2 regions of the Exiguobacterium sp. S22-S28 genome follow, and region 2 is predicted to be linked to the other one. Evidence: riboswitches for the same ligand, from Rfam matches in the RefSeq annotation. Region 2 holds a riboswitch; the other holds the start of a gene.
What was found. Region 2 has a riboswitch for FMN ahead of ACHA8N_RS13085 (ECF transporter S component). Riboswitches for the same ligand answer to the same signal wherever they lie in the genome.
Positions count from the first base shown of each region.

Region 1: linked by a shared signal. The riboswitch ahead of ribD (bifunctional diaminohydroxyphosphoribosylaminopyrimidine deaminase/5-amino-6-(5-phosphoribosylamino)uracil reductase RibD) and the one ahead of ACHA8N_RS13085 (ECF transporter S component) in region 2 are both predicted to bind FMN.

Region 1 is NZ_JBHFFC010000033.1:76,627-91,759, forward strand. It holds gene ACHA8N_RS16075 (alanine/glycine:cation symporter family protein) at 1-1,112, opposite strand, end outside; gene ACHA8N_RS16080 (methyl-accepting chemotaxis protein) at 1,304-3,007, shown strand; gene ACHA8N_RS16085 (DUF6612 family protein) at 3,060-3,869, opposite strand; gene ACHA8N_RS16090 (alkaline phosphatase) at 4,159-5,517, shown strand; gene ACHA8N_RS16095 (DUF4352 domain-containing protein) at 5,529-6,182, shown strand; gene ACHA8N_RS16100 (EAL domain-containing protein) at 6,229-8,868, opposite strand; gene ribH (6,7-dimethyl-8-ribityllumazine synthase) at 9,000-9,458, opposite strand; gene ribB (3,4-dihydroxy-2-butanone-4-phosphate synthase) at 9,460-10,644, opposite strand; gene ribE (riboflavin synthase) at 10,641-11,270, opposite strand; gene ribD (bifunctional diaminohydroxyphosphoribosylaminopyrimidine deaminase/5-amino-6-(5-phosphoribosylamino)uracil reductase RibD) at 11,255-12,301, opposite strand; FMN riboswitch at 12,460-12,604, opposite strand; gene ACHA8N_RS16125 (M20 family metallopeptidase) at 12,758-13,969, opposite strand; gene ACHA8N_RS16130 (MetQ/NlpA family ABC transporter substrate-binding protein) at 13,997-14,818, opposite strand; gene ACHA8N_RS16135 (methionine ABC transporter permease) at 14,852-15,133, opposite strand, start outside.
Region 2 is NZ_JBHFFC010000030.1:27,618-42,750, forward strand. It holds gene ptsG (glucose-specific PTS transporter subunit IIBC) at 1-2,059, opposite strand, end outside; gene ptsG (glucose-specific PTS transporter subunit IIBC) at 2,191-3,714, opposite strand; gene glcT (glucose PTS transporter transcription antiterminator GlcT) at 3,937-4,794, opposite strand; gene ACHA8N_RS13050 (YuiB family protein) at 4,897-5,214, opposite strand; gene ACHA8N_RS13055 (NAD(P)/FAD-dependent oxidoreductase) at 5,296-6,507, opposite strand; gene ACHA8N_RS13060 (NAD(P)/FAD-dependent oxidoreductase) at 6,751-7,746, shown strand; gene ACHA8N_RS13065 (GNAT family N-acetyltransferase) at 7,826-8,314, opposite strand; gene ACHA8N_RS13070 (GNAT family N-acetyltransferase) at 8,320-8,832, opposite strand; gene ACHA8N_RS13075 (NAD-dependent epimerase/dehydratase family protein) at 8,829-9,695, opposite strand; gene ACHA8N_RS13080 (HesB/IscA family protein) at 9,829-10,179, opposite strand; FMN riboswitch at 10,297-10,437, shown strand; gene ACHA8N_RS13085 (ECF transporter S component) at 10,598-11,164, shown strand; gene ACHA8N_RS13090 (YuzB family protein) at 11,228-11,461, opposite strand; gene ACHA8N_RS13095 (NAD(P)/FAD-dependent oxidoreductase) at 11,554-12,606, shown strand; gene ACHA8N_RS13100 (DUF1462 family protein) at 12,621-12,926, opposite strand; gene ACHA8N_RS13105 (NifU family protein) at 13,038-13,265, shown strand; gene ACHA8N_RS13110 (TIGR01457 family HAD-type hydrolase) at 13,311-14,075, opposite strand; gene ACHA8N_RS13115 (DUF86 domain-containing protein) at 14,082-14,525, opposite strand; gene glpX (class II fructose-bisphosphatase) at 14,680-15,133, shown strand, end outside.

The sequences.
Region 1 (15,133 bases), on a different contig from region 2:
TTTTCCCCGTAATACGACCAACCAAGGACCGTCGAGAAGGCAAACATGACGAGTCCGATCGTCACGATGTATTTTCCGGCCGGTCCAAGGAACACTTCAAAACTCGCTGTCGTCAACTCGACACCCTCTAATTTCGTATCCAGCTGACCACCCATGACGAGCGTCAATCCGGTAATCGAGCAGACGACAAGTGTATCGAGAAATACTTGTGTCATCGAGACCAGCGCCTGCCGACCCGGAAAATCCGTTTTTGCAGCGGCAGCTGCAATCGGCGCAGAACCGAGACCCGCCTCATTCGAGAACACCCCACGCGCAACCCCGTAACGAATCGCCGCTCCGATTGCTCCACCGGTAATCGCTTCGTTTGAGAACGTACTGCTGAAAATCGTCGAGATGGCACCCGGAATCAATTCGTAGTTCATGACCATGATCAAGAGACCACTTCCGACATAAAAGAAAATCATGAACGGAACAAAATAACTGACGACCTTCCCGATCGATTTAACTCCACCGAGAATGACAACTCCTGTCGCTATCATCAAAACGATTCCTGTCACATACAACGGGACATCGAACGTCGACTTCATCGCAAGGGCGACAGAGTTCGTCTGAACACCGTTTCCGATTCCGAAGGCAGCAAGCGACGCAAACGCCGCAAATAGAACGCCCAACCATTTTTGATTTAGTCCCCGTTCGAGATAGTACATCGGCCCCCCGGCCATTTGTCCCTTCTCATCGACGACCCGATATTTGACGGCGAGAATCGCCTCGGCATACTTCGTCGCCATCCCGAACAATCCCGATAACCACATCCAGACGAGCGCGCCCGGTCCCCCGAGTACGACGGCCGTCGCCACCCCAACGATATTCCCCGTTCCAACCGTTGCGGCGAGCGCCGTCATCAGCGCTTGAAAGTGACTGATGTCCCCTTCGGATGTATCATCCTGATGTTTTGTGAATGCCAGTTTCAACGCATACGGAAGCTTGGTAATCTGAATGAATCCCAATCGTATCGTCAAGTAAATCCCCGTACCGACCAAAAAGACGAGCAACGGCGGCCCCCAAACAAAGTCCGATACCGTGCTGATCCAATCACTAAACGATGTTCCCATTCTTTCCCCTCCTTCAATTCAGTATGTATACTTCTCTATTTTTCAGAATTTACAGATTATTGTCAACATATGATTTCAACTACATGTGATTGTCCAACTTATATTTTTCAAATAAAAGTAAATTCCGAAAGCAACTTGTTATATTACAGATAGTTGGATTGTTGTTCATTTTGCAAAAAGGAGCGTGCATGATGAAGATTAAAACGAAGTTAGTCTTATTGTCCTCCATTCTTTTGCTCAGCCTGATCGCAGTCGGTTTGTTTGGGGCATTTTCACTTAATACTGCCAATCAAAAAAGCAAAACCATCACTTCTTCCTGGATTCCCGGTCTGAACTTGTCACATGAAACGAATACTGCACTGTCTGATTTACGTCGTGTCCAGTTGTTGCATATTCAAGAAGACGATCCAGTGACAAAGGCTGAATACGGCAAACGCTTGACCGATGGACTTGCGACGGTCGACACCAATTTGGCAAAATACAACAAAACAATTTATTCAGCATCCGATCGCACATTATTTGATGCACTCGAAAAAAATCTACAGCGATTTAAGACGACGACAAATGAACTGCTTCGTCTCAGTACGCCGGAAACGAAACAGGAAGCTGTCACTTACTTCGAAGGAACGAGCCGAGACTCGTACTTTGCGGTTTCCGACAGTCTAAAAAAAATCGTCGCTTATAACAATAAACAAGCCGAGAAGACCGGCAACAGCATTACGGAATCCGCAAACCAAGCGTATATCCTGCTCTTTTCCATCATCGGTCTGATCAGTCTGCTCGGCATCATCTTTACGTTCCTGATTCTGCGGTCGATTTTCAAACCGTTAGACCAATTGCAGGAAAAGACACATGAACTGGCAACACAGGGCGGAGACTTAACAGCTCAGATCGATGTAGTCCGTCATGATGAAATCGGACAAATCGCAGATTCCATGAATCAGTTCATCATTCACTTACGCAGTATCATCGTACAAGTCGATGAGACGACGACTCATGTCGTCTCGACCTCGAAACAAGTCGCGGAGCGGATTGGAGAACTCGATCAGGAAATGGCAACGACTTCTCATACGATTGAGCAATTATCTGCCGGTATGCAGGAGACAGCTGCTTCCGCCGAGGAAATGAACTCCTCTGCCATCGACATGGAAACAACGATTCAAACCATTGTCACGATGGCACGGAATAATGGCAAACAAGCACAAGAAGTTGATGAGCGTGCTCATGCCCTGCACGTTGTTGCGACTGACGCTAAGTCATCGGCCACTCATATTTTAACGGAAACAAAAATCCGGCTCGAAGAAGCCATGAACCGGGCAAAAGCAGTTAAGGAAATCTCGGTTTTATCGGACGCTGTCTTGTCAATTGCCGCACAAACGAATCTGTTGGCATTAAATGCTTCGATTGAAGCCGCCCGCGCGGGTGAAGTCGGACGTGGATTTGCCGTCGTAGCGGAAGAAATCCGGAAACTGGCAGAGGGCAGTCGAAATACAGTCGAACAGATTCAAACCGTCTCGCTGTCCGTCATCGATTCCGTTGAACAGCTCAATGCAGCGTCGGGCGATATGTTATCCTTCATCGATACGAAGGTCGTCCATGACTATGATTTATTCGAAGACGCCTCGATTCAATACCGGGCAGATGCTGACGTGTTTGGTTCTGCTGCTGACACTTTCGCAGAACAGGCAGCACAGTTGCAGGAGTTAACCGCCAATATGTTAGGCGTCATTCATGATGTCGCTGTAACTGTCAATGACGGAGCGCAAGGAACACAGTCGATGTCTGAACAGATTGGTCACTCCGTCGAAGCTTTCCGTGATGTCCGCCATCAAACTGCAACCAGTCAGCAACAAGCTGAGTCACTGCATACCGTACTTCGGCAGTTTCAAGTCTGATCGGCAAAACGAAAGTGGGAAACGGATCTTAAACGATCCGTCTCCCACTTTTTTACTGATTTCCGTTCGGTAAAGCCTGCGCATCTTTGGCTTCCGCCGGTAAATCAATCGATTTGATTTCATTAAATTTTGAGAACGTTGATTCGTTTTTCATCGTAAATTCCGATTGTCCGTCCACTTCAAACGCCATTTCCATATCAAGTGTTTTCGGATAATACGTTTTGGCGTCATACGTCATCGAGTAGACCATCTTTTTGTAATCAATTTGATCGATGACATCCTTCATCGGAGCAAGCTGTCCTGTTTGTTCCAGCGAATCTTTCATAAACGCTTTCAACTTGTCTCCCTTTAAATCAACGTCAATCTGATAGACATTTCCTTCTCTTTTAACTGTCCAGCTGTCTTTATATTTCTTGAGCAGCTTTAGATTTTGTTCAGTTGAGGCATTTGACTTCATACCTTCCATCATGTCACCAAGCTCCGAGATGTCCTGAACAAACCACTGGTTATTTTGCGACATGTACAATTTATCATCCATGATATAGTTCTCCACCCGAATGTCTTTTCCATCCTGTGGATTTTTCATATTAACGATTTGATGCATCGCAAGCGGTTTTTGAATGATGTCGACCGCCACCTTTTGATTCACCGACATCTCTCCAGCATCCGAGGTCATGTCGCCTTCCATGTGAAACGATTCGATTTCTTCCTGCGCAGCCGTTGCTTTTTTCAGCAATTCCGTATTCGAAAGCTGTTTCGAACCGTTCGTCCCTCCACCATCTTCTATGGTCTGGTCATTACACCCAGCCAGCCCAATCGTCGCCGTGAGGAAACCAACTGTCATCCACCTTGTTCTCTTCATCGTCATTCCTCCTTGAAATTGATTATCTCTTTTTACGTGTTCATTGATTATCTCTTTTTACGTGTTCTTAATGGAAAATGTTTCAATTGCCTATACTATGCTATTACCTTTCTCCCCAGTTCTTACACCTTTTCATTCAGGTCTTATCTCTTACCTTGTAGGATTGCTGACTATTCTTCATGAAAATTTACATCAGCAAAATGTTCGTTTTACATTTGAACGTTACAGTTAGGTCTGTAGGTTTTACCCAGTAGCGCATACCATTCATTTTCCTTGAGGAGGAACATCCATGAAGTTGAAGCGAATCATTCCTATTATGGCCTTATCCACACTCTCTCTCAGTACAATGGTCTCAATGAACGACGCCGAGGCAAAAACAAAATCAGCAAAATCACCGGAAATCCGCAATGTCATCTTTTTGATTGGTGACGGAATGGGTGTCTCCTATACCTCTGCCCACCGGTATTTAAAAAACAATCCTGCGACGCCAATCGCTGAAAAAACGGCATTTGATCAATATCTGGTCGGTCAACAGATGACGTATCCGGAAGACCCGGAACAAAACGTAACCGATTCGGCTTCTGCCGCAACGGCGATGTCGTCCGGTGTCAAGACATATAACGCGGCAATCGCTGTCGACAACGATAAATCGGAAGTCAAGACCGTCCTTGAAGCGGCAAAGCAACGCGGCAAATCGACAGGACTCGTCGCGACATCCGAAATCACACACGCGACGCCGGCCTCGTTCGGGGCGCATGATGAGAACCGCAAGAACATGAATGCCATCGCCGATGACTACTTTAAAGAACGTGTCAACGGAAAACACAAGATTGACGTCCTTCTCGGCGGCGGGAAGTCGAACTTCGTCCGTCCGGATGTCGATTTGACGAAATCGTTCAAGAAAGACGGATACAGCTATGTCACGGATCTTGATCAAATGCAGGCGGATAAGAACAAGCAGGTTCTTGGTCTGTTCGCGGACGGCGGACTGCCAAAACGCATCGACCGCGAGAATACCGTGCCGTCTCTCGAGCAGATGACGAACTCAGCCATCAAACGTCTCGATTCGAACAAAAAAGGCTTCTTCTTGATGGTCGAAGGAAGCCAAATCGACTGGGCGGGTCACGATAACGATATCGTCGGGGCGATGAGCGAGATGGAAGACTTCGAACGTGCCTTCAAAGCAGCGATCGCTTTTGCGAAAAAAGATAAACATACACTCGTCGTCGCGACAGCCGACCATTCGACCGGTGGTTACTCGATCGGAGCAGACGGTATCTACAACTGGTTCGCCGAGCCGATCAAGGCAGCGAAAAAGACGCCGGACTTCATGGCGGCAAAAATCATTGAAGGCGCCGACGTCCGGAAGACCTTGACGACGTACATCGATCAAAACCGACTCGCTTTGACGGAGGACGAGATCCAGTCCGTCGCACGCGCCGCGGAATCGAAGAAAGTACTCGACGTTGATAATGCGATCGAAGCCATCTTCAACGAACGCTCACACACAGGCTGGACGACAGGTGGTCACACCGGTGAAGACGTCCCTGTCTATGCTTTTGGTCCAGCGAAAGACCGATTTGCCGGTCAAGTTGATAATACGGATCACGCCAAAATCATCTTCGACCTGTTGAAATCGAAGAAATAAGGAGACTTTCCATGAAACAGATACTTGCTGCCTTGATGCTCGGGACGATCCTTGCCGGTTGTGGCAATGCGTCAGACACCACAGAAGAGAAGTCGTCACAGAAGTCGGTCCCGAAACAGGAGACGCCGGTATCGATCGAAAAGTCTGCCGCTTACGTCCCGAACCCGCAATTACCAGATGACCGCGAGCTGACGACTGTCAATCAATCAGTATCCGACGATAAAGGTGAACTGACGTTAAAGAAGATGGTCCAGCCTGACGCGACACACACCATCGGACCGATCACGATGAAAATCGAAGAGATGAAAGTGTTCCATGCCCGTCCGAGTTACGGGATGATCGACTTTTTCCACGGCTTTACCCATGATGAGTCATTCGACCTCGTCAAGACACGTGTGACGATCACGAATACAGGTGACAAGCCGGTCACCTTTAACCCGGTCGCTCATTTCAAACTCGATGCCAAGACTGAAAAGACGATTGAGGACGATGTCTATCTCGAGTCACTCGCGACGACATACGCGCCGTCTGAGACACGGACCGGGAACTTCGGCTTCATCATCGAACAACCGCTTACGTCCGTTGAATTATTGACCAGTGACGTCCTGAACGAGAAACGTGACGTCATTAAAAAAGGTGTTTCAGTCTCAACCCAACTCAAGTAAAAATAAAAAACAGGCAGTCCCTTCCGCATGATACGGAAGGGATTGCCTATTTTTGATACAACGCTGGAATCTGTTCGTGCGGCATCGGACGACCAAAATAATATCCCTGCATCCGGGAACATTCCAAACGATTGAGGACATTGACCTGCTCCAGTGTCTCGACTCCTTCGGCGATGACTTCGAGCTCAAGTGATTTCGCCAAGTGAATGATCGAGGAAATCATCGAGTAGCCGGATGTTGCCGGTTGGATTTTTTCGACGAACTCGCGTGGAATCTTCAACGTGTCAATCGGAAAATCAGCTAGTCGGGATAAGGAAGAATAGCCGGTACCGAAGTCGTCAATTGAAATCGTGAACCCAAGTTCCTTCAGACGATTCATCGTCTCGACCGTCTCCTCAATATCTTCAACGGCCGAGACTTCCGTGATTTCAAGATCAATTCGGGCCGGATTGACCTGTGTTTCTTCTACGAGACGGATTAAGGTCAAGACGAACGTCGGATGGTGGAACTGTTGCATCGAGACATTCAGTCCGACCTTCAACGTCAAGCCTTCGTCTTCCCACCGCTTCGCTTGTAAAAATCCTTCGCGTAACACCCATTCGCCGAGACGAATGATCATCCCCGCCTCTTCTGCCATCGGAATGAAATCGTTCGGGGCAATCATGCCGAGTTCCGGATGATTCCAACGGATCAATCCTTCGACACCCACCATCCGGTACGTCACCGTATCGACTTGCGGTTGATAGTACAACACCAGCTGATTGGTGTCGATCGCAACCGGTAATTCGGACTCGAGCCGCAATCGGTACGATGCTTTCTCCGCAATGTCTTCAAAGAAGATAATCGATTTCCCACCGCTTGATTTGGCCTGATACATCGCTAAATCAGCTTGTTTCAACAACGTCACGATCGGCTTGTCGGTTGTCCGCTGATAACTGACGGCTCCGATACTTGGGTTCGAAATCAGTTCAATCTCATCAATCGTATAGGTCATGCGTAACCGTTCGAGCAGTCGGGCCGTCCGGATCCGTCCGTCCGTTTCCGATGCGACATGACGCAAAATGACCGTAAATTCATCACCGCCTTGACGCGCCACCAGATCGTCCGGCTCTGTCACCTCTTGTAAGCGGCTTGCGACTTGAATCAATAACTGATCTCCGACGTGGTGGCCAAACGAATCGTTGACGAGTTTGAAATCATCCAAATCGATGAAGCACAAGATGATCGTTTCATCGTCCTGTTCCACTTCCACCAAATGATGAAGCACTTCTTCAAAGTACGTCCGGTTGATCGCTCCGGTCAAATGATCGTAATACGCAAGACGGCGAATTTTCAATTCATTTTCCCGCACACGTGTAATATCCTGACCGATTCCATAGATACCGACAAACCGGTCCCGGACACGAATCGGAATGTTTGTTACGTTTAGCAAAACATCCGTCCCGCCCGATTTGCGAAACGTCGTTTCAAATTGATGCGCCGTCATCTCCTCATCAGCTGCTGCTTGCTGTTCCATTAATTGCCGGTATGATTTTCCGACCAGTTGGTCCGCACTTTGCTCCGTCAGTTTTTCGAAGGACGGGTTGGCGCTCTCGATTCTCCCTTTCAGATCAAGCGAATAGACGGCATCCGGATGGTACGTGAACAATGATTTATACCGTTCTTCACTTTCTTCGAGTTCATCTGCCTTATGATGAATTTCTTCTATTAATTCCTGATTGCTCAAAATCATCAAGATCTGCCGGATTAAAATCAACAGAATCGTAATCGCGCAACCGATCATCAACCCGTTCAAGGCCTCATCACGCCGGGCATACAAAGCCATTGTCGAAAACAGGACAATAACAAGCAGATACGGCAAAAACAGTTTCCCCAGTTGTACCGTACTCCGTTGTCGTCTGTCATTCGGCTCGTTCGCATCAACCGGTTTTTTGACGTGCCCCGCTACACCGACCATCAATAATCCGAGGATGAATAACGGATCAATCAAACGAACCGCCTCATTGCCGCTGACGGTCGTCATATAGACAAACAGTGTATCCGCTACGACTTGCAACAAGAGCCCGATAAACAAGAATTGGAGTAAGCGCATGCGCCCCCGCCACTCTTTTTTCTCGAACAGATAATAAATACTGATCATGCAAAACAGAAGCACGATATCACACATCGGATAGGCAAATGCCAAAATCACTTCACCTCGTGATGCAAACGGCGTATCAAACAACGGACGGATCAAGAAAAACCAACTGTACGTGACGGCGACCGTCATGACGATGGCAATATCGAAGATAAAACTAATCAACCGGTTTTTCGTGACATGCCGGCGAATCAAATGTAAAAATGCTATTAAAAAGAAGACCGACTGCCACACATAAAAAATATCCGAGATACCGGGAAAGGGCACGTCGACTTGACGAATATTTTCGTACGACAACCAAATCAGTTCCGCCATCAAATAACTTCCTGTCCCGCAAGCCAAATAAAGAAAAAAACGGCCTTCCTGCTGCTTCGGATTTCGTTGTGCTTGAATTAATAAACAGGTTGCCGAGAAGCAGCCGAGGATGGAAAGCAGGTTACTTCCCCAAGAAGACCATTCCGGTTGCTGTGTGAAAATCAGAATCCACAAGTAATAAACCACCAAAAAGCCGGCGATTCCAGGCAGATAGTACGTTTTTTTCAGACGCATCACGGCCCTCTCCCTTCCAAAAAATGTCTTACTCTCTCCATTAGGGATAGAGCAGATGAAATCCTGCGTCACATACAAAAAAGAGACCCGTTTCCGTTAGAAACAGGTCTCAAGCCTTACGTTTTCCTTCATTAAATGGTCCGTAACAGATTCGCCATCTCAATCGCTGAAACCGCCGCTTCATATCCTTTGTTGCCAGCTTTCGTTCCTGCCCGTTCAACAGCCTGTTCGATCGAGTCCGTCGTTAAGACACCGAAAATGATAGGCACTCCCGTTTCACGCGACGCTCCGGCGACCCCTTTCGCCACTTCGTTGCAGACATAATCGTAATGCGACGTCGCTCCGCGAATGACCGCACCGAGTGTGATGACTGCGTCATAATTTCCGCTTTTCGCAAGTTTTTCTGCAACGAGCGGAATCTCGAACGCTCCCGGTACCCACGCCGTATCGACGGCATCTGCTGCGACTCCGTGACGACGGAATGCATCGTTTGCTCCGCCCACCAGTTTAGATGTGATCAATTCATTAAATCGTGCTGCAACAATCGCGACGCGTAGTCCTTCACCTGTTAAAAATCCTTCAAATACCATGTCATTGTCCTCCTTGGATGTCGAGCAGATGCCCGAGTTTCGTTTGTTTGGTGTGCAGATAATTTTTATTTTCCGGAACCGGTACGATTTCAAGCGGTATCCGTTCGAGCACCGTGATACCCTGTTCTTCCAGTGCCTGTTGTTTTTCCGGATTATTGGTCATCAGACGAATTTTCGTTACGCCGAGATCACGCAACATCGCGGCAGCTACCGTGTAATCACGTAAGTCCGTCGCATAACCGAGTGCGTGATTCGCTTCGACCGTATCGAGTCCTTGCTCCTGCAACTCATAGGCTTTCAACTTCGCCATCAATCCGATTCCCCGTCCCTCTTGGCGCAGGTAGAGAACAGCTCCGCCTTCCTGTCCGATGCGTTCCAGTGCGGCATCAAGTTGCGGACCACAATCACAGCGTTTCGAGCCAAAGACGTCTCCTGTCAAACATTCAGAATGAAGCCGGACGAGCATGCCGTCTTCCGGTTCTCCCGATAAGACGGTGACGTGTTCTTTTTGATCGGGCGTCGTATAACCAAGCATCCGAAATGCTCCGTGATCCGCCGGCAGCAAGACGTCGGCTTCGCGTCGCACCGGACGTTCCAGATAAGAAACGAGTGCGTCGATCGTGATCATCTTCAGTCCATGGACTTCTTTATACGTCAACAAGTCGTCAACACGTGCCATCGTCCCGTCCTCTAAAATGATTTCACAAATGACGGCTGCTTCGGCACTTCCGGCCAGCCGTGCCAAATCAACACCCGCTTCCGTATGCCCCCGCCGTTCCCGGACACCGCCTTCTTTCGCGATCAAGGGGAAGATATGTCCCGGACGCTTGAATTGACCGGACTGATCCGTCAGCATCCGCTGAATCGTCAACGCGCGCTCCGCAGCACTGATGCCGGTCTTCGCCTCTTCGTGATCAATGCTGATCGTAAACGCCGTTCCGTGCGGATCGGTATTGATATCCGTCATCGGGTTCAACTCAAGTCGTTCTGCGAGTTGCGGACTGACCGGTACACAGACAAGTCCTTTGCCGTGAGTGATCATGAAGTTGATTTGTTCCGGTGTCGCATGTTCCGCAAGCAGGATCAAATCGCCTTCGTTTTCCCGGTTTTCATCGTCACAGACGATAATTGGACACCCTTGTTTTAATTCTTCAATGGCTTCTTCTACAAGATCAAATCCGTTCATCCTGCTCCGCCTCCTAAAAATGCCGACCAATCGGTTTTCTGCTCTTGTTGCGTAAAGTGATACAAGTGTTTTGCCATCAGATCACACTCGATATTGACGAGCGCTCCGCTTTGGAGCCGGTCAAACGTCGTCACCTGCCGTGAGTGCGGGATCAACGAAATGGTCAAACTGTTCGTCTCCACGTGTTGAATCGTCAAGCTCGTGCCGTTGATCGCGATTGATCCTTTTGGAATACAGTATTTACTCCAGTCACCGGTTTCGAACCGGTATTCCATCGCTTCACCGTCCGGACGGCGGCTTAACAACCGGGCTGTCCCGTCAATATGTCCACTGACGAAATGACCGCCGAATCGTCCGTTCGCTGGCATCGCCCGCTCCAGTTGCACCGGTGTCCCGACGCGCAATGTCTGAAGGGATGTCGCCCGAATCGTTTCGTGGACGGCATCCGCTGTAAATCCGGTGGCCGTCATCGCTGTCACCGTTAAACAAATACCGTCGACCGCGATACTGTCGCCGATTTTTGTTCCTTCAAGGACATGCCTTGCTTCAATTTCGAGCGCTAGACCGTTCGGACGCGGGACTTTTCGTTTGATCGTTCCGACTTCTTCAATCAATCCTGTGAACATGAGCTGCCTCCTTTCCGCGTATAGCGCAGATGCACATCCTGTCCGATCGGTTCCACGTCCATTAAATCGAATCGATCTTCGATTTCAACGGTACTTGATAATCCCGGTGTTCCATTTAGAACGGACGGCGCTTGATAGATGTCGAGACGATCGACAAGGTCTGCTTCTAAAAACGCCGACTGGATGGTCGGTCCGCCTTCAATCAAGAGACTGCGGATGCCTTGTTCGTATAAGGTCTCGAGAATTCGATCAGGTGTCGAGTACGTTCCGACAAGGACGGTGACATTCGGCTTGGAACTGATCCGTGGTTGTTCCGTCAGCCAGTACGTCGGATTCAGACCGTCGTGCAAGACCTGAAACGTCTCTGACAACCGTCCCCGTCGATCAACGAGGACACGAATCGGTTCGATTCCCTCCTCACTGCGTAACGTCAATGCGGGATCATCCACCACGATCGTTTCACTACCGACTAAGATCGCGTCGTGCGAAGCCCGTAGCCGTCGTCCCGCCACTCGCGCGGCTTCTGACGTAATCCAACGTTGTCCGCCTGTCGTCACGATACCGTTTAAACTTTGGGCGACTTTTACTGTGACTGTCGGCCGTTTTCGCTCGATACTTTGCCAAAACGGTGTATAAAAACGAACCGCTTCGTCTTGCAGCAATCCGACTTCGACCGTCAGTCCGGCGTCGCGCAGACGTGCAATGCCCTGACCCGCGACGATCGCATGACGATCTTCCGTCGCGACGAACACCCGCTTGATACCGGCGGCAATGATTGCTTCCGTGCAAGGAGGTGTTTTGCCGTGATGGTTACACGGTTCAAGCGTGACATACAGATCGGCGCCGCGTGCCGCCTCCCCCGCCATCCGTAACGCTTCGACTTCGGCATGGGGACCCCCGGCAAACCGGTGCGCCCCGAAGCCGATGATTCGTCCGTGCTTCGCAATCACACAGCCGACACTTGGGTTTGGACTCGTTTGTCCGTCTAACATCTCTGCCAATTGCATCGCCTGATGCATTTTATTGTTCATGATTTCGCTCCTTTCAAAAGAAAAAGACGCCGCTGCATTTGCAGGGCGTCATGATTGAAGGGTCACGAAAGAAACGTCTTGTTTTTCTGTTTTGAAGCATACAGAAATAGACCTTTCTCTGAATGTATTTTTTCAGAAAATGGTTTCAAGCACATTTTTTCGTTCTTCTCCCATCCGGACTTTACCGTCGGCCTTGGAATCACACCAAGTCAGCCATAGTGCGTACACTATGGGTCGCGGGCTCGTCGACTCGAAAATCGCATCACCGCCGGTTGGGATTTTCACCCTACCCCGAAGAACTGGTTATTCAGTTGTACAGCTCAAGACTAGCACAGGTTATTTTAAAATACAAAAAAGAATTTGTTTTTACTTCCATTCCTGAAAAAAAGTACGTCCCATTCAGCCGACGATCAAAGCAACGTCTGCTGGATGGAAACATACTTTTTATTTTTTCTGTTATGCCAAATAACCGTTTTTCCGGTCATGGAACTCTTGTTTGACCGTCCCGAGTAACTGTCTGTCCGTCAACAGACGTAACGCCGTCCGCGCCAGGATTTTGGCGCCGGTGATCAAGGCTTCGTCGCCTTGTTCCGACCGCGCCGCTTCCCGGAAACTTTCCGTATGGGCGACCAAATCATCCGCTCCGATTTTGATGTACGGATGGATGGTCGGCAGGACTTGACTGATGTTGCCGGCATCGGTCGAACCGAGTCCAGGCCGTTCATCTGTCTTGACGTCTTCCCCAAGTACAATCGCTTCTTCCCGGAAAATCTCGTCAAACGTCCGGTTGAACAGGAGATTGTCGACCTCATTTTGGAATGCGATGACCTCAAGCGTCGCTCCGGTCGCAAGGGCTGCGCCTTCGGCAATGGCTTTGACCTTCTTCGTCACCGCATTCAGCTGTTCGCGTGTCGTCGCCCGGATGAAGAAGCGGGCTTTAGCGTACTCCGGAATGATATTCGGGGCGTCTCCGCCGTCGGTGATGATCCCGTGAATCCGGACATCGCTCGATAATTGCTGGCGTAAGGCATTGATGCCGTTAAAGAGTTGGATGACGGCGTCGAGTGCATTGATGCCCTCTTCCGGTGACGCTGCCGCATGAGCCGGTTTGCCGGTAAAGGCAAAATCCAGTGGATCGACGGCAAGCGAGGATCCGGTGATGCGCGTTTGTCCGGACGGATGGACCATCAGTGCCGCATCGATTCCCGTCAGGAGATCGTGTTTGACGAAGCTGCCTTTCGCACTGCCATTTGGTCCCCCTTCTTCCGCCGGTGTGCCGAGGACGACGACACTGCCGCCGACTTCATCGAGGACTTTACTGAGCGCAATCGCCGCTGCGACACTCGTCGTGCCGATGATGTTGTGTCCGCAGGCGTGACCATTCCCGGGCAATGCGTCGTATTCGGCGAGGAAGGCAACCGTCGCCCCCGGTTTATCCGAAGTCTTCCGGGCCAGGAACGCCGTGTCGTGTCCGGCGACCCCGAGTTCGACTGTGAACCCTTCTGCCGTCAGGCGTTCCGCATGATGACGCGACGCAAAATATTCCTCATTGCCAATCTCGGGTGTCGCATGAATCCGGTGACTCGTCTCGAGATACGACTCGCGTTTTTGTTCAATATCCTGCTCAATCGTTTGAATCAAGTTTTCCCGTTTTGTCTGAACCGTCATTTGGGTCACGCTCCTTTGAATTTTTAGTTATTCGCCGATGTCACTGAGCGGGACAAACGTCGGAATCGTGCTTCCTTTGTATTCTTTTTTGATGAAGGCCGCGACATCGTCCTGTTGGTAGAGTGAAGCGATTTTCTTCAACGTCTTTTTGTCCTTGTCTTCTGTTCGTGTCGCGATGATGTTGATGTAGGGTTTCGCTGTTTCATTTTCATGGAGAATCGAGTCTTTGATCGGATTGAAACCGGCATCGACGGCGATTCCGTTATTGATGATCGATGCGGAAACATCCGGCAGGACGCGTGGTGTCTGCCCGGCAACGACCGGGACGATCTTCAGCTTTTTCGGATTCTCGACAATCTTATCAACGGATCCGTTTCCGTCAAAGTCGTCCGGCAGCTTGATCAAGCCGGCTTCCTGAAGCAACAGGAGTGCCCGTCCCATGTTCGTCGCTTCGTTCGGGACGGCAATCTTCCCGCCGACCGGAATGTCTTTGACGTCCTTGACTTTATCCGAGTAAATCCCCATCGGTGCGATGACCGTCGTCGCAATCGGCGACAATTTTAACTTATGTTCTTTTTTAAAGGCATTGAAGTACGAAATCGTCTGGAACGAGTTGGCATCGATTTCACCTTCTGCCAGTGCCAGATTCGGTTGGACGTAATCGGAAAACTTGACGAGTTCAATCGTGATGCCCTCTTTTTCCGCTTTTTTCGCAACATATTCCCAAACTTGTGTGTCCGAGCCGCTGACACCGAGCTTGACCGTTTTTTGATCCTCTTCTCCGGAAGCGGCACACCCCGCAAATAATACCGTCGTCAATGCTGCACCAATCGCTAATCCTTTTTTCATCATCCATCTCTCCCTTATCTGTTCTATGTTTTTTTAGTGTCTCCGAATTTTTCGTGCCAACAGATTGCCTGTTGTCTGTAAGCCTTGCACTAGAATAACGAGGATCCCGACCGTGATGATCATGACCGTCGTATCAAACCGTTGGTAGCCATAGGTAATCGCTAAGTCACCGAGTCCGCCGCCGCCAATCGCCCCGGCCATCGCTGATGCCCCGATCAAGCCAATCGTCGCGATCGTCAAGTTCAGAACAAGCGAGCTGAGTGCTTCCGGCAACAAGAAACGGAAAATCGTCTGCAACGGTGTCGCGCCCATCGC
Region 2 (15,133 bases):
CGACTGTTTTCCCAACATCGACCGAGACTTTCCGGTCGCCGCTGTTTGTAACGATGATTGGTGTCAAGAGTGACGGAACGAGTGGTCGGATTTGTTCCAGATCGACGCTTAACAACGGCGAACCTGGTTCGACCCGATCGCCCGCTTTTGCCAGAGCTTCAAATCCTTTTCCTTCAAGCGAGACGGTATCAATACCGATATGAATCAAGATTTCATCTCCATTATCAGCAAGAATACCAATCGCATGTTTCGTCGGGAAGAAGGTCGTGATTTCACCGGAAACAGGAGAAACGACATACCCTTCTGTCGGCTCAATCGCATAACCGTCACCCATCATCCGTCCGGAGAAAACTTGATCCGGTACGTCATCGAGCGAACGAATTACACCGCTCAGTGGAGAAACATAACCGTCACTCGGTACGTAAGCACCATCTGTTCCGGCTAAGCCCGACCGGTCATCAGTCCGTGCTTCCGCTCCCGTCGGCACTTGTGGAATCGGATCCGCTTCCGGTTTGACCGGTGGTTTGTAGTTCGGATCGTTCATGATTTCTGCCATCTCGGTCTTGATGCCATCTGACTTCGGACCAAAGATTGCTTGTACGTTGTCCCCGACTTCAAGGACACCCGCGGCACCCAACTGTTTCAACCGCTCTTTGTTGACGCCTGATTTATCATTGACGGTAATCCGGAGCCGCGTGATACAGGCATCCAAGTGTTTGATGTTCGAGGCGCCGCCAAAGGCTTGAAGAATTTCATACGGCAATTCGCCAGCAGTCGTCGTAGATGTGGCAGCCCCTTCTTGAATCGCTTCGCGTCCAGGAATCTTTAAATCGAACTTATTAATGACGAAGCGGAAACCGAAGTAATAAATAACGGCGAAGACGAGACCAACCGGGATGACGAGCCACCAGGAGGTCCTGTTCGGTAAAATACCAAATAACGTGTAATCAATTAATCCCCCGGAGAAGGTCATCCCGATCTTGACGTTCAAGATGTCCATAATCATGAATGATAATCCGGCAAAAACAGCATGAACTGCAAACAACAATGGTGCAACGAATACGAATGAGAACTCAACAGGTTCAGTGATCCCTGTCAAAAACGATGTCAGGGCAGCAGAGAAATATAATCCTTCAACTGCTTTCCGGCGATCTTTGGCGACGGTATGGTACATCGCAAGACAGGCGGCCGGAAGTCCAAACATCATGAACGGATATTTCCCGGTCATGTACGTCCCGGCTGTGAACGGAACCCCGTCTTTCAACTGGGCGAAGAAAATCCGCTGATCCCCATTGACGATCGTACCGGCTTTATCCGTATATTCGCCAAACTGGAACCAAAAACTCGAATACCAAATATGGTGCAAACCAAACGGAATGAGAGAACGTTCAACTAATCCAAAGATGAAGGCAGATAACGTTTCATTTGATTCAATGATCGTTTTCGAGAACGTATTGATTCCCGTTCCGATCGGTGGCCAGATGTAAGACAACGCAAAACCAGCGACTAAACTGAATAGCGCTGTAGCAATCGGGACAAACCGTTTACCGGCAAAGAATCCAAGGAAATCCGGCAATTTAATTTTAAAGAATTTATTATAGCTGTACGCCGCTATCAATCCGGCGATGATCCCTCCGAATACCCCCATTTGCAGGGTCGGTATTCCTAACACGGTGGCATACGATAAATCACTCGACTTTTGTGCTTCTGTAATCTTTTCCGGTGTAATCTGTAAAAACGAGCTGATGACCTTGTTCATGATCAAGAATCCAACAATCGCGGCTAACCCTGCGACCCCTTCACCATTCGCAAGACCAATCGCGACCCCGACGGCAAACAATAATCCTAGATTGGCAAAGATGATATCCCCCGCATCCTGCATAACCCGCCAAATGACGACCAGTGCGTCATTTTCGAGAAACGGAAGATACTGCGTCAGATTCGGGTTTTGAAATGCCGTACCAAACGCCAGGAGAAGCCCCGCTGCCGGTAGGATCGCAACCGGTAACATTAACGCTTTACCGATCCGTTGCAACACACCGAACACATTTTTCCACATCAGTGATTTCCCTCCTTTTTTGACCAGACTACTTAATTCATACCCTTAATGTTTCTCGGGCAAAACTATTTGTTTCATATTTATTTCCAGAAAAAAAGAACCTTTCCGAATCGGAAAGGTCCTTTAGCGAATTATACTGATTTTTCTTGTTTACGTGAGTTGATGACCGCTTGAATTTCAGATTTAATGTTATCTGATTTTGGTCCGTAGATCGCTTGAACGTTGTTACCAACCTCAAGAACACCTGCCGCACCTAATTTTTTCAATTCGTTTTTATCAACTTTAGATTTATCAAGAACTTCAACACGAAGACGTGTGATACATGCGTCAAGGTGTTTGATGTTTGATTCAGAACCGAGTGCATCGAGAATACCTGCTGCGAGCTCAGATCCTTGAGCCATTGACGTTTCTTGTACTTCGTCTTCACGACCTGGTGTTTTCAAGTTGAACTTGCGGATTGCGAAACGGAATCCAACGTAGTAAACAACTGCGAGAACAAGACCGACGACGATGACGAGCCACCACTGCGTACGTCCTGGAAGGACACCGAAGAGAAGGAAGTCAATCAATCCACCTGAGAATGTCATCCCGATTTTAACGTTCAAGAGTTGCATTGTCATGAACGAAAGACCTGCGAAGACCGCGTGAACTGCGAACAAGATTGGAGCAACGAATAAGAATGCGAATTCGATTGGCTCTGTGATACCTGTTAAGAAAGCTGTAAGTGCTGCTGATCCAAGAAGACCACCAACGATTGCGCGACGCTCTGGGCGTGCTTCGTGGTACATGGCAAGTGCTGCTGCTGGAAGACCGAACATCATGAACGGGAATTTACCAGTCATGAACGTACCAGCTGTTAATTCAACGTTATCTTTTAACTGAGCGAAGAAGATTGCTTGGTCACCACGAACAACGTCTCCTGCTGCATTCGTGTACGAACCAAATTCGAACCAGAATGGTGCATAGAAGATATGGTGAAGACCAAATGGAATCAATGAACGTTCAATGAGACCAAAGACGAAAGCGGCAAGCGTCGGGTTTTTCTCCATCATGAAGTGGGAGAATGTGTTCAACCCGTCTTGAGCGAACGGCCAAACGAAAACAAGTACAAGACCTGCGAACAGTGAAACAACTGCTGTAACGATTGGAACAAAACGTTTTCCTGCGAAGAATCCGAGGAACTGCGGCAATTCGAGATTATGATACTTCCCGTAGGCCCAGGCGGCGATTAAACCGATGATGATACCACCGAAAACACCTGTTTGAAGCGTTGGAATACCAAGTACGTTTGCGTATCCTTGTCCGTTAGCGACCATTTCTGGTGTAACGCCGAGCCAAACGCTCATTGTTTTGTTCATGATCAGGAATCCGACGATGGCAGCAAGCCCGGCTGCGCCGTCTCCTGCTAATCCAATCGCGACACCGACCGCGAATAAGAGTGCTAAGTTACCGAAGATGATATCTCCGGCTGCTTCCATCAATTTTGCAACCTTGATGATTGCATCATTTTTTAAGAACTCGAGTTTTGACGTCAAGTTCGGATTTTGCATCGCGTTACCGAATCCGAGTAAGATCCCGGCAGCAGGCAAAATCGCAACAGGAAGCATCAACGCTTTACCAACACGTTGAAGAACAGCAAAAATCTGTTTGAACATGTGTGTTTCCTCCTTTTGATGTAAAAACTAAAAATAATGAATAATACCAATGACGGGTTGAAAAAAGTCAGACATCCGACCGATTTTTACAGAAAAAAATCAGGCACAAGCGGATTGTAGACAAAATACACTTATCCCGCGAAAAAAATCTAACGGAAATAAACCATTTTGCCCGACATCCCACTCATGCCTGATCGTATCAGTAACACGTAGTCCGTGCGGTCATTTACCTAAATCGTACTGCACTAAGCGTTGCAGATGCATCGTAAGATACGTCGCTTCACCGCGCGGTACCGCTTTCTTCAGCTGGCGTTCCATGATGGACATCAGCTCCCAAGCAGTATCATAGCACAGCGGATATTCTTCACGCAATAGCTTTTCTACTTTTTCTGGCGCCTCTAGATACTCCCCATTGGAAACCCTTTCAATCGCCGAACGCAAGTGTCGGATCAAACGCTTGTAATCCAGTGATTTCCGGTCGATTTTGATTTGCAACCGTTGTTCGATGTGACTGGCAATCAATCCGACCAATTGATGATGCCGGTTGACTTCGAGGACATCTTTGAAGTTCGTCGCCGAATGAATGTGAAGTGCGATAAATCCGGTCTCGGCCGGCGGTAAATAAAAATTCATCTCCGCACTGATGAATTCGACGATTTCTTCAGCGAGCGCATATTCTTCCGGATACAACGCTTCCGTTTCCGCGAGAAACGGATTCGTCACTTCCATCCCTTGTTCCAGCCGTTTGAAAGTAAACGTCAAGTGATCCGTCAAACCGATGTGAATATGTTCATCGACCCGTTTTCCAAACCGCGTCTCAATCATGGATACGATTTCGTTCATCAAGGCGATGAAGTTTTCATCGAGATGGCCGACAAGTGCTTTGTACTGTGCCTGCTCGTCTTTATCTTTTAACGTATACACTTTTTCTAATTTTTCAAGATCCGTTAGTTGATCGCCTGGCTTCCGACCGAAGCCAATCCCTTTCGCGAGGATAATGACTTCCTGATTCGCACCAGTCGAACAAATGACGACATTATTATTCAAGACCTTGATAACGTGGTACATTTGTTTATCCATTCGCTCTCAACCCTATCTGCTCTTACACATTTTTTTAAAAGACACTGTTTTTATTATAACGTGTTTTAACGCACTAAAAAAGTCTACTTACTCAAGTAGACTTTAAAACATTTGGTAACCACTTTTACGCAGGAAGCGAATGGACATCCCGGCGATGATAATTCCGGCAAGACCGGCTACAAACATCGTGATATCTGCCGTCTGCAGACCCATAATCCGTTCACCCAGATTCGGAATCGCTTCGCGTGCATTCGTGAAATAATCGAGCGTCGATTGATTATCAATCATCATGATGATGATCAATGGATACAACACAAGCATGATCCACGTACTGCGTAACAACATGTTTAAGATAAAACCGATACTAAAGAACATGACGAGATAAAGAACACTCCCGATCACGGCTTGAATGATATGCATACTGTTCCCCCTTTGAATCTCTTTTAGTATAACCGACAAAAAAGGCAAATGCACGAGTGTACATTTGCCTAAAACGTGAACTTAGAATTTACCTTTTTTGATGGCAAGACCAATCTTTTTGAGCTCAAGGAAATGCTTGTTGTCGATGACTTTTTTCATGAATGATGCATTGCGACCGTAAATCTTCTTACCGAAGACCATGCCGATACCATCTTTATGACCAAGTGAAGCGACCGTTCCTTTGTTCTCATATGTGAATGTCGATGTTTGACGTCCACCGATCAGTGCCGAAATGTTCTCAGCCACTTTGTGTGCTTGTTGTGTCGCGATCTGAGCCGTCGGCGGGTACGGACGGTTTGAAGCCGGATCCATAACAGCTGAACAGTCACCGATCATGAAGACATTTTCATGTCCAGGAACACGGAGGTCTTCTGCGACGACGACACGGTTACGCATCGCTTCAAAGCCAGATGCTGCAACAACCGGGTTACCACTGACGCCACCTGTCCAGATGATTGTGTTCGCTTCGATTGTTTCTATTGTTTCACCTTGGAGCGGTCCGAATGTCACGCTGCCCGGTCCACATTCCTTGATGCCGTTACCGAGTTTGAACTCGATGCCTTGGCGCTCAAGCCATTTGTGCGCGTAGTTGACGAGATCCGCATCAAATCCAGGAAGGACCGTTGGAGCCGCTTCGATATTGACGACACGAACGAGTTCGCGTGGGATATCATATTGTTTGCAAAGTTCCGGAATCCGGTTGACGAGTTCACCCATGAACTCAATACCCGTAAATCCAGCACCACCGACGACAATCGTCAAGAGCGAACGGTTTGTTGAACCCGTCGTTTTGTACTCTGCGAATGAATAGTCGATGTGTTCCTTGATTTTTCGTACACTGTTCAATGAACTGATCGTTAGAGCGTTCTCTTTCAACCCTTTAATGCCGAATGTTTCAGGAACGCCACCAAGCGCCACGACGACATAATCGTAAGGGACTGTTCCACCGTCGACGAGCTTCACTGTATTGCTTGCCGTATCGACTTTCTCGACGATCCCTTTGACGAGTTTGACACGTGAAGGATTGATGACATCATTGATGTAGATACGCGCTTGTTCAGCAGACATTGTTCCCGCTGCTGGTTCGTGTAACCACGTTGTTTGGTAATGATAATCGTGTTTGTTGATTAAAGTGATGTTTGCTTGGTCGACGCCAAGTTTTTTCTGAAGGTTGACTGCTGTGATCAATCCACCGTAGCCGGCTCCAAGAATAACAATGTTTGGTGTGTTCATGTTCTGATACCCCTTACGATTAATAGTTTTGTTGTGATTTTCTTCACATTCAATTGCAGATAAATGCTCAAAAACTTTGTTCAAATAATGTTCACACGTCTATACGTTCATTGAACCATTTTCTATCATAGATTGCAAAGTAAAAATATGCAATCCCTGAAAAAAATGTGAGATGTCCCGCACTTGCCACAGGGAACCCATCTTCCTATATAATAGGAGTATCCAACTTTAGGAGGGACTCAGATGCACCAACCATATGATGTAACGATTATCGGCGGTGGTCCAGTCGGACTGTTCACCGCTTTTTACTCAGGCATGCGTCAGATGAAGACGAAAGTCATCGAAAGTCTGCCACAACTCGGTGGACAACTGGCGACGCTTTATCCTGAAAAATATATATACGATATTGCCGGCTTCCCGAAAGTCAAAGCACAGGATTTAGTCGATCGTCTGCTCGAACAGGCAAACGAATTTGATCCGACCTATGTCCTCGGCGAGACCGTGCTTGCCTACGAACGTCTCGATGACGGACTGATTCGCCTCGTGACGAATAAAGGAGAACATTACACGAAAACCGTTATTCTGACGGCCGGAAACGGCTCGTTTGCTGCCCGCCCGCTCGGCGTTGCCGATGCAGAACGGTTTGAGACCAGCAACCTGCATTACTTCGTCAACGAGATGGACCGCTTCAAAGATCGTCAAGTCGTCTTACTCGGCGGCGGCGATTCCGCCGTCGACTGGTCCTTGATGCTTGAGCCGATCGCAAAATCTGTCACGCTCGTCCACCGTCGTGATAAATTCCGTGCCCATGAACATACGGTCGAATTGTTGCATAATTCGTCCGTCAATGTCATGACACCGTATACGCTCGAATCGGTCACAGGGGATGACAGCATCGAGACGCTGACGTTTAAACATGCCGAAACGGATGAAGTCATCGTCGTCGGCGCAGATGATGTCGTCTGTAACTTCGGTTTCGTCTCCTCGCTCGGACCGCTCAAGGAGTGGGAAGTCGAGTTCGAACGCAATTCCATCCGCGTTAACTCGAAGATGGAAACAGCGATTCCCGGCGTCTTTGCTTGCGGGGATATCGCGACTTACGACGGTCGTGTCAAATTGATTGCGACCGGTTTCGGAGAAGCTCCGATTGCCGTCAACCAAGCGAAGTTGCTTGTTGACCCATCAGCCCGTCATCCGCAACACTCCACAAGTCTTTTTGAAAAAGTCAAAAACCATTAAGTATGACCCAACAGCAGCGTCACCTCGATTTCCAGATCGAAGTGACGCTGCTTTTTTGGGCTTATAGATTGGATGATGGTCAGAGCATAATTCGATACGTGTACTCCATCAGTTGTTTCCCACCCCGCTCGATCCGTTGTTCAAAAACGAGACGTCCGCCGAAGCGTTCATAAAAGAAACGGGAAGGATTATCCGCCAACACGTGGACGACGCAAGACGAGAAGCCTTGCTGTCGCAACTCTTCTAGGACATGATCAAACAACCGCTTCCCTATCCCTTGTCCTTGATGGGTTTTTAAAAGATAGAGCGCGTACAACTCTCCTTCCGTCCCTTTGCTCCCCCTGCTTGGTCCACCGTTCGCAAATCCGATGACTTCGTTTGTCTGATCAAGCGCAACGAAGACCGGACCTTCCGTCAGACTTTTCCGCCAGCCGTGTTTCCGCTTGTCGTGCGACAACTGCTCCAGATACATCGTCGGAATGATGCCGTGATACGTTTCCCGCCAAGAGACGATATGCACTTGCGCAATGCGGTCGGCGTCTCCCGGAACGGCTAATCGAATGTTCACGGTGCTCATTCTCCTAGCGGAATGATGAAACGTCGGACACGTCCGCCGTCCTCTTTGACGTACGATGCAATCTCCTGACCGCCGTTCGCCAGGATGACGCGGCCGGATGCGATATTGTCCGCACTGCAGGTGATCAAGACAGAGGCAAGCCCCCGCTCTCGCGCGACGGCGAGCGCTTGACGCAACCCTTCTGTCGCATATCCGTTCTGCCGAGCACTCGGACGAATTCCATAACCGATATGACCGCCGATTTGTTGCAGTTGGTCGTTTAAGTCATGCCGGAAATTGACCGCACCGACAATTCGTTGTCCGTCGTACAACCAATAAGTCGAGTGGGTGACCCAGTTTTTCGGGGCCACCTGTTCTTCTTCTTGCTGCGCCTCTAAAAAATCCGCTAACGGTAAAAAAGTTTTGCTGACAACACTTGGGACGATGGCTTCACCGGACTGTTGCCACTCTGTCAGAAAATCGAGGTATTCGACTTCAAGTTGCACGGACGGTTTGATTAACGTAATCATTTGTGATTGCGAACCTCCTCTTCAATGAGTCGATCGAGCCAGTCGTCGACATGTTGGAATAAATACCCCGCTTGTTTTGCGGCTGTCGTATCCATATAAAAGTCGTGATCCGGTGCCAGTGGGGACGGATCGTCTCCCTTCGTTTCAAACCGGGATGTCGTCTTCGCCACGCGGTCAATTTTATCCATCAGGTCCTGAATCGATAACACGCCGTCACTTGCTGCATTGATCGGTCCGGTCATCGTCGAACGTCCGCACCATTCGAGGAAGGATGCCGCTTCGTAACTCGAGATATAGCCCATCTTCGCATATAAATTTTCAGCAACAATCGGTTGATCCGCCAAGGCCCGTTTAATATGGAACACCAGTCGTTCCGTATAATCGTCCGGCCCTAAGACGACAGGGAAGCGAACGGCGATTACGGGGAAAGTCGCCCGTTGGAAAAAGTAACTTTCCGCCTGACGTTTTCCTTCCCCGTAATCATGTTCTTTTTCCAAGTCATATTTCCCGGGAAACGGATTGTAGGTCCGCTCTGAGATGTTCGTTCCGCCCTGCTCATAAACGGACATCGTCGACGTTAGGATATAGCGTCCGACTTTCCCTTCAAAAGCATCCACCGCAAGCTTCGCCTGATACGGATTAAAGCAGATATTGTCATAGATGATGTCCCAGTTCTGACTTCCAAGATCCTTCATCGTACTGCTTGACGTCCGGTCCCCTTTAAAAAATGTCAAGCCTTTCGCGACCGGCGGTGTATGCTCGCCGCGCGTGACAATCGTCACATCATCCCCCGATTCCGCAAGCCGTAGTGCCAATCGTCGACCAAAGTAACGTGTTCCACCAAAAATCAGTACTTTTCGCATCGATAGTCCTCCCTCGTCATGGCGTTCTAACGTTCTTGTTAGTCCTTCTCCATGTACACCGTGAAGTCCTGTTCCTCTCGCTTTGAAAACAAAAAAACCGCAGACGGCATCGTCTGCGGTGAAACGGATTAGATTAACATCCGCCGGGTGTACCGGCATTTGTTGCGGTCCGGAACGACGTCCCGCATCCACATGTCGCAATGGCGTTCGGATTCGTGATCGTGAATCCACCGCCGAGCATCGATTGTTTATAATCTACTTCCAGTCCTTTGACGACCGGATAATCTTTTTGATCGACGATGACCTTCACCCCATGTTGCTCAAAGGTTAAGTCAGTCTCCTTTTGGCTGTCAAAGCCCATACCGTAGGAGAGACCACTGCATCCGCCACCTTGAACGAGCATCCGCAGATTCTGTTCATCGTTCGGCGCCTGCAACATCATCTCTTTGACTTGGAGTGCGGCCGCTTCTGTTAAATGAATCATGTCATCACCTTCCCTTTTTTATCAGTATACGCAATTTCAGAGGGAATCGAAACCTAGTTGCTTGAAACTATCTTGAATTCGTTGTATAAAGGAGTTGTATCAAAAAAAATTAAATCGTTCCATCTTCAGGGCAGGGTGAAATTCCCGACCGGCGGTAAACAGACGATTCGTCTGAAGCCCGCGAGCGAATAGGGCGCTATTTGCTGATTCTGTGTGACTCAGGAGCCGACAGTATAGTCTGGATGGGAGAAGATGGCGGCATGTTTCTATTTCTTGAACCGATTTTTTGCAAAAATCGTTCAGGCTTAGTTTACTGCGGACTTCTCCCCTATCGAACATTTTTCGATGGGGGTTTATTTTGGACGCAGCCATGCCAATACTTCATCGAGAGGAACGAGCAAAAGGAGATTATACTCGTATGAAACGCACACAAAAGATGGTCACGTTATCCATGTTAGGTTCAATTTCGTTTGTTCTCATGTTACTCAACTTTCCACTGCCGTTTTTACCGAACTATCTGAAGATCGACTTCAGTGACGTTCCCGCTTTGATCGCTGCCATCATGTTCTCACCGATTGCAGGTGTCATCGTCGAAGCACTCAAAAACGTCCTGTACTACATCTTCCGCGGAAGCGGTGTTCCGGTCGGAGAGCTTGCAAACTTTGCTGCCGGTATCGCCTTCATTCTTCCGGTCAGTTGGTTCTACCATAAAAAGAAATCTACCAAAGGTCTTGCAACCGGGCTCGTCGCAGGTACGATCACGATGGCACTTGGTCTTGCAATCCTCAATTATATCTTAATTCTTCCAGCGTATGCTTGGTTCTTCGGAATGGATTACATGTTGGATCCAGCCGTCAAATGGACGACAATCACGGCCGGTATCCTGCCGTTTAACATCATCAAGGCGATGTTCATCTCAGCACTCTTTATTCCGCTGTTCTTGAAACTCAAACCATGGATGATGCGTCGCCAACAGTCCTTCTAAGTCCGAAGCCGCGCCCGCTGACAGACACAAATCCCCGGTCTCATCTGAGACACGGGGATTTTTTTAGAGCTCGTTTTCTTCGATTTTCTGATAAATTTTTTCAAGCAGTTCTTCCGGTGTCTCTCCGACAACGGTTTCGCCATCGACCAGACAAAAATGATCGAGTGAGCAGATCCCGCAATATCCAAGGCAACCATATTCGACGACATCGACATTCGGGTCCCGTTCGAGTTGTTGCATGACGACCTGGGTCCCTGTCGCTAAGTTACTGATACAAAATTCAATAATCGGATTCACTTTTTTTCCTCCTTCAAGCAGGAATTATCTTTCCTCATGTCGTATTATACAAGGTCAGACTGATTTAGGGGAACTAAGGGGGATTTTAAGTTATGAAGCAACTGGTTGTTTTAGGTGGTGGATACGGTGGGATGCGGATTTGTGAACGATTCAAGGATGAAGAGGTCGCTGTGACACTCGTCGATCGTTTACCGTATCATGCCTTAAAAACAGAATATTACGCACTGGCTGCCGGAACATTGTCGGATCGGGATGTCCGAATCGCATTTCCGGAAGGAGAACACCTCACATATAAATATGGTCACGTCGTCCAGATTTCACCCGAGACGAACTCCGTCCATCTGCAAGACGGTACGGAACTTTTTTATGATGATTTAGTCATCGCTTTAGGGTGTGAAGACAAATACCATAACATACCGGGCGCACAAGAGTTTACGTACAGCATCCAGACACTTGAGGAATCACGGAAAACACAACAGGCGATCTGCGGACTTTCTCCGGGGGCCATCGTTTCGATCGTCGGAGCCGGTCTCTCCGGTGTCGAACTGGCCAGTGAACTGCATGAAAGCCGGAAAGATTTAAAAATCCGGTTATTCGACCGCGGTCCGTCCGTCTTGTCCTTCCTCTCGGATAAAGTATCGACGTACGTCCAGGAATGGTTCGAAGAGCACGACGTCGAAGTCATCAACAATTCCAACGTCACGTTCGTCACGGCGGATGACGTCCAAAACGGGGATGACGCCTATCCGTCGAACTTGACGATTTGGACGGCCGGCACGCAACCGGTCAAAGTCGTGCGCGATCTTGGGTTTGAAGCAGACAGCGGTGGACGGATCAAGCTGACGGAACACCACCATGTGCCGGAACATGAAAATGTCTTCGTCATCGGGGACTGTGCCAGTTTGCCGTATGCTCCAAGCGGTCAGCTCGCGGAACATCAAGCCGATCAAGTCGTCGATGTCCTGCAGGCAAAATGGGCCGGCAAGAAGTTGCCGAAACTGCCGGAAATCAAGTTACGCGGGATGCTCGGATCACTCGGGAAATCAGACGGATTCGGAATCGTCATGGGGAAACAGGCGCTGACTGGAAAAGTTCCACGCCTGTTGAAGTCCGGCGTGCTCTGGAAACACAAAAAAATCAAATAAGAAAACGGCGCCGGTCATTCCGGGGCCGTTTTTTCAAGTCTCGTATCGATTGCCTGGGTGATTTTTTTCAATTGGACGTACCCTTCGTCGATCATCTCACCGTCAAGCAGGACGAGCGGATAAAAATAGACATCGTCTTTTAAAGCCAGAATCCAGTCATCTTCAACTGGCGCGGCTTCGAAATCGACATATTCAAACGTCAATGCCGTCTCATATTTCCGTCCGAGAACGGCCTGCAGCCAACTGTAGGTCTCTTCCGAACTTGGTGCCCCGACGCAGCTCGGACACGTCTGTGCGGCGCCATATACTTTGATTTCCATCACTTGTCCCCCTCTTCCTGTTGCACTTCTTTTTTAGTATACAAGTTTTCCAGATTGAGAACATTTTTCAACCCTGTTACAATGATGCTATAAGAAAGGATGTGTTTACGCATGGAAATGTTTGATCAAGTAAACGAAGTACTCGAAAAATTGCGTCCGTTCCTTCTTCGTGACGGAGGAGACGTTGAACTCGTAGATGTAGAAGACGGTATCGTCAAACTCCGTTTGATGGGAGCTTGCGGCAGCTGCCCAAGTTCAACAATCACACTGAAGGCTGGTATCGAACGTGCCCTACTTGAAGAAGTAGCCGGCGTCGTTGAAGTCGAACAAGTCTTCTAAATCGGTAAAATCCCCACTGACATCTGTCAATGGGGATTTTTTTGTTCACAAGATCCATTCCGCCAATGTATCGACCATATACGTCGGTTGAGCATCCTGCCCTTGAATGAAGACCGGCGTATGGACACCGGAGTTGACATGCATCGTCCGGATACCACCATTGATGCCGAACAGAATGTCCGTATGGTAGTTATCACCGATCATGATGAGGTCTTCTTTCGCGAGACCAATCATCTCAGCTGCGATATTAATCATCACCGGTTCCGGTTTCCCGATATAAAACGGTTCTTTTTCCGTCGTTACCCGTAAGACGGACGTCAACGCACCATTCCCCGGTAAAAAGCCACGCTCGGTCGGAATCGCGATATCTCCGTTCGTCGAGATGAAGCGGGCTCCTGCACGAATTGCCAGTGCTCCGATTGCTAACTTCTCATACGTAATTTGACGGTCGAGACCGATGACGACATAATCGGCATGCTCGTCTGCGACGACCTGTAGGCCTTGACGCTCGAGGGAATCAATCAATCCACCTTCTCCAATCGCATAGACCTTCGCACCCGGATCGAGTTCTGCGATGTAGCGACCTGTCGCCATCGCACTCGTCAAGACGTGCTCCGCGTTCGAATGGACACCCATGCCACGTAATTTTTCAGCGACCGCTTCCGCCGTCATCGAGGCATTGTTCGTAACGAACAGATATGGCACCCCTTGCTCTTGCAGACGATTTACGAAATCAACCGCTTCTTTGACAGGTTCTGTCCCGTTATACATCGTTCCATCCAAATCAAACAAATATCCTTTTGCTTTCATCCTGGCTCACTCCTCATTTGGTAAAAATGCAGAGACCGGTCCGAGTTCTGTTTCTAAATAGTGTCGGACGGCTTCCGGAAAACGACGCAACTGCGTTTCTTCTTCCAAAAGAACATCCCGGATCTCTGCTGTGCTCGATGTCGTAAATTCACGGACAATCCGTGTCCGCAGGGCGACGATCCGTTTCAGACTCGTCGCCAGCGGCGCATCCACGACCCGTTCATCTTCTAAAATCATGACGATATCTTCATAACTTCCCGGATCACGCATGATGAAACCATCAATCATACTGTTCCCCACATCGATGATACTTTCGATCACCAAAAATCCGATCCGTTCCCACGCCAGTGAAACCGTCAACGCATCCCCTGTTAATTCCTTGCTTTGACGCAGCGCGGTTTCAAAACAAACCACCGTTTGTTCAATTTTTTCACGATTTACGAAATACATCCAGCATTCCCCCTCACATCCTTCATTTTAGCTCTATCCGCGGGACATGAAAAGCAGAAAGGCTGTTTGCATCACATTCCTCAATGTGTTATCCTCAATTTAGATTTTTACGAAAATAGTATGTCACATTAGGTGACTTGGAGGTTATTCATAGATGGAACGGGAATTAGCATTAGAAATCGTCCGAGCAACAGAAGCAGCAGCACTAGCATCCGCCAAGTGGATTGGTCGTGGGAAAAAGAACGAAGCCGATGATGCGGCAACGACTGCCATGCGCGAAGTCTTAAATACCGTCAACATGGCGGGAACCGTCGTCATTGGCGAAGGGGAACTCGACGAAGCACCGATGTTATTCATCGGTGAAAAAGTCGGAACTGCCAACGGACCGGTCGTCGATATCGCCGTCGATCCGCTTGAAGGGACGAACATCGTCGCCAAAGGTCTCGGTAACGCCATGGTCGTCATTGCGGTCGCGGATGAAGGTGCCCTGCTCCACGCACCAGATATGTACATGGATAAACTGACCGTCGGACCGAACTTAAAAGGACATGTCTCACTCGACGATCCACTCGAAGTCATCATTCAAAAAGCAGCGGAACTGAATCAAA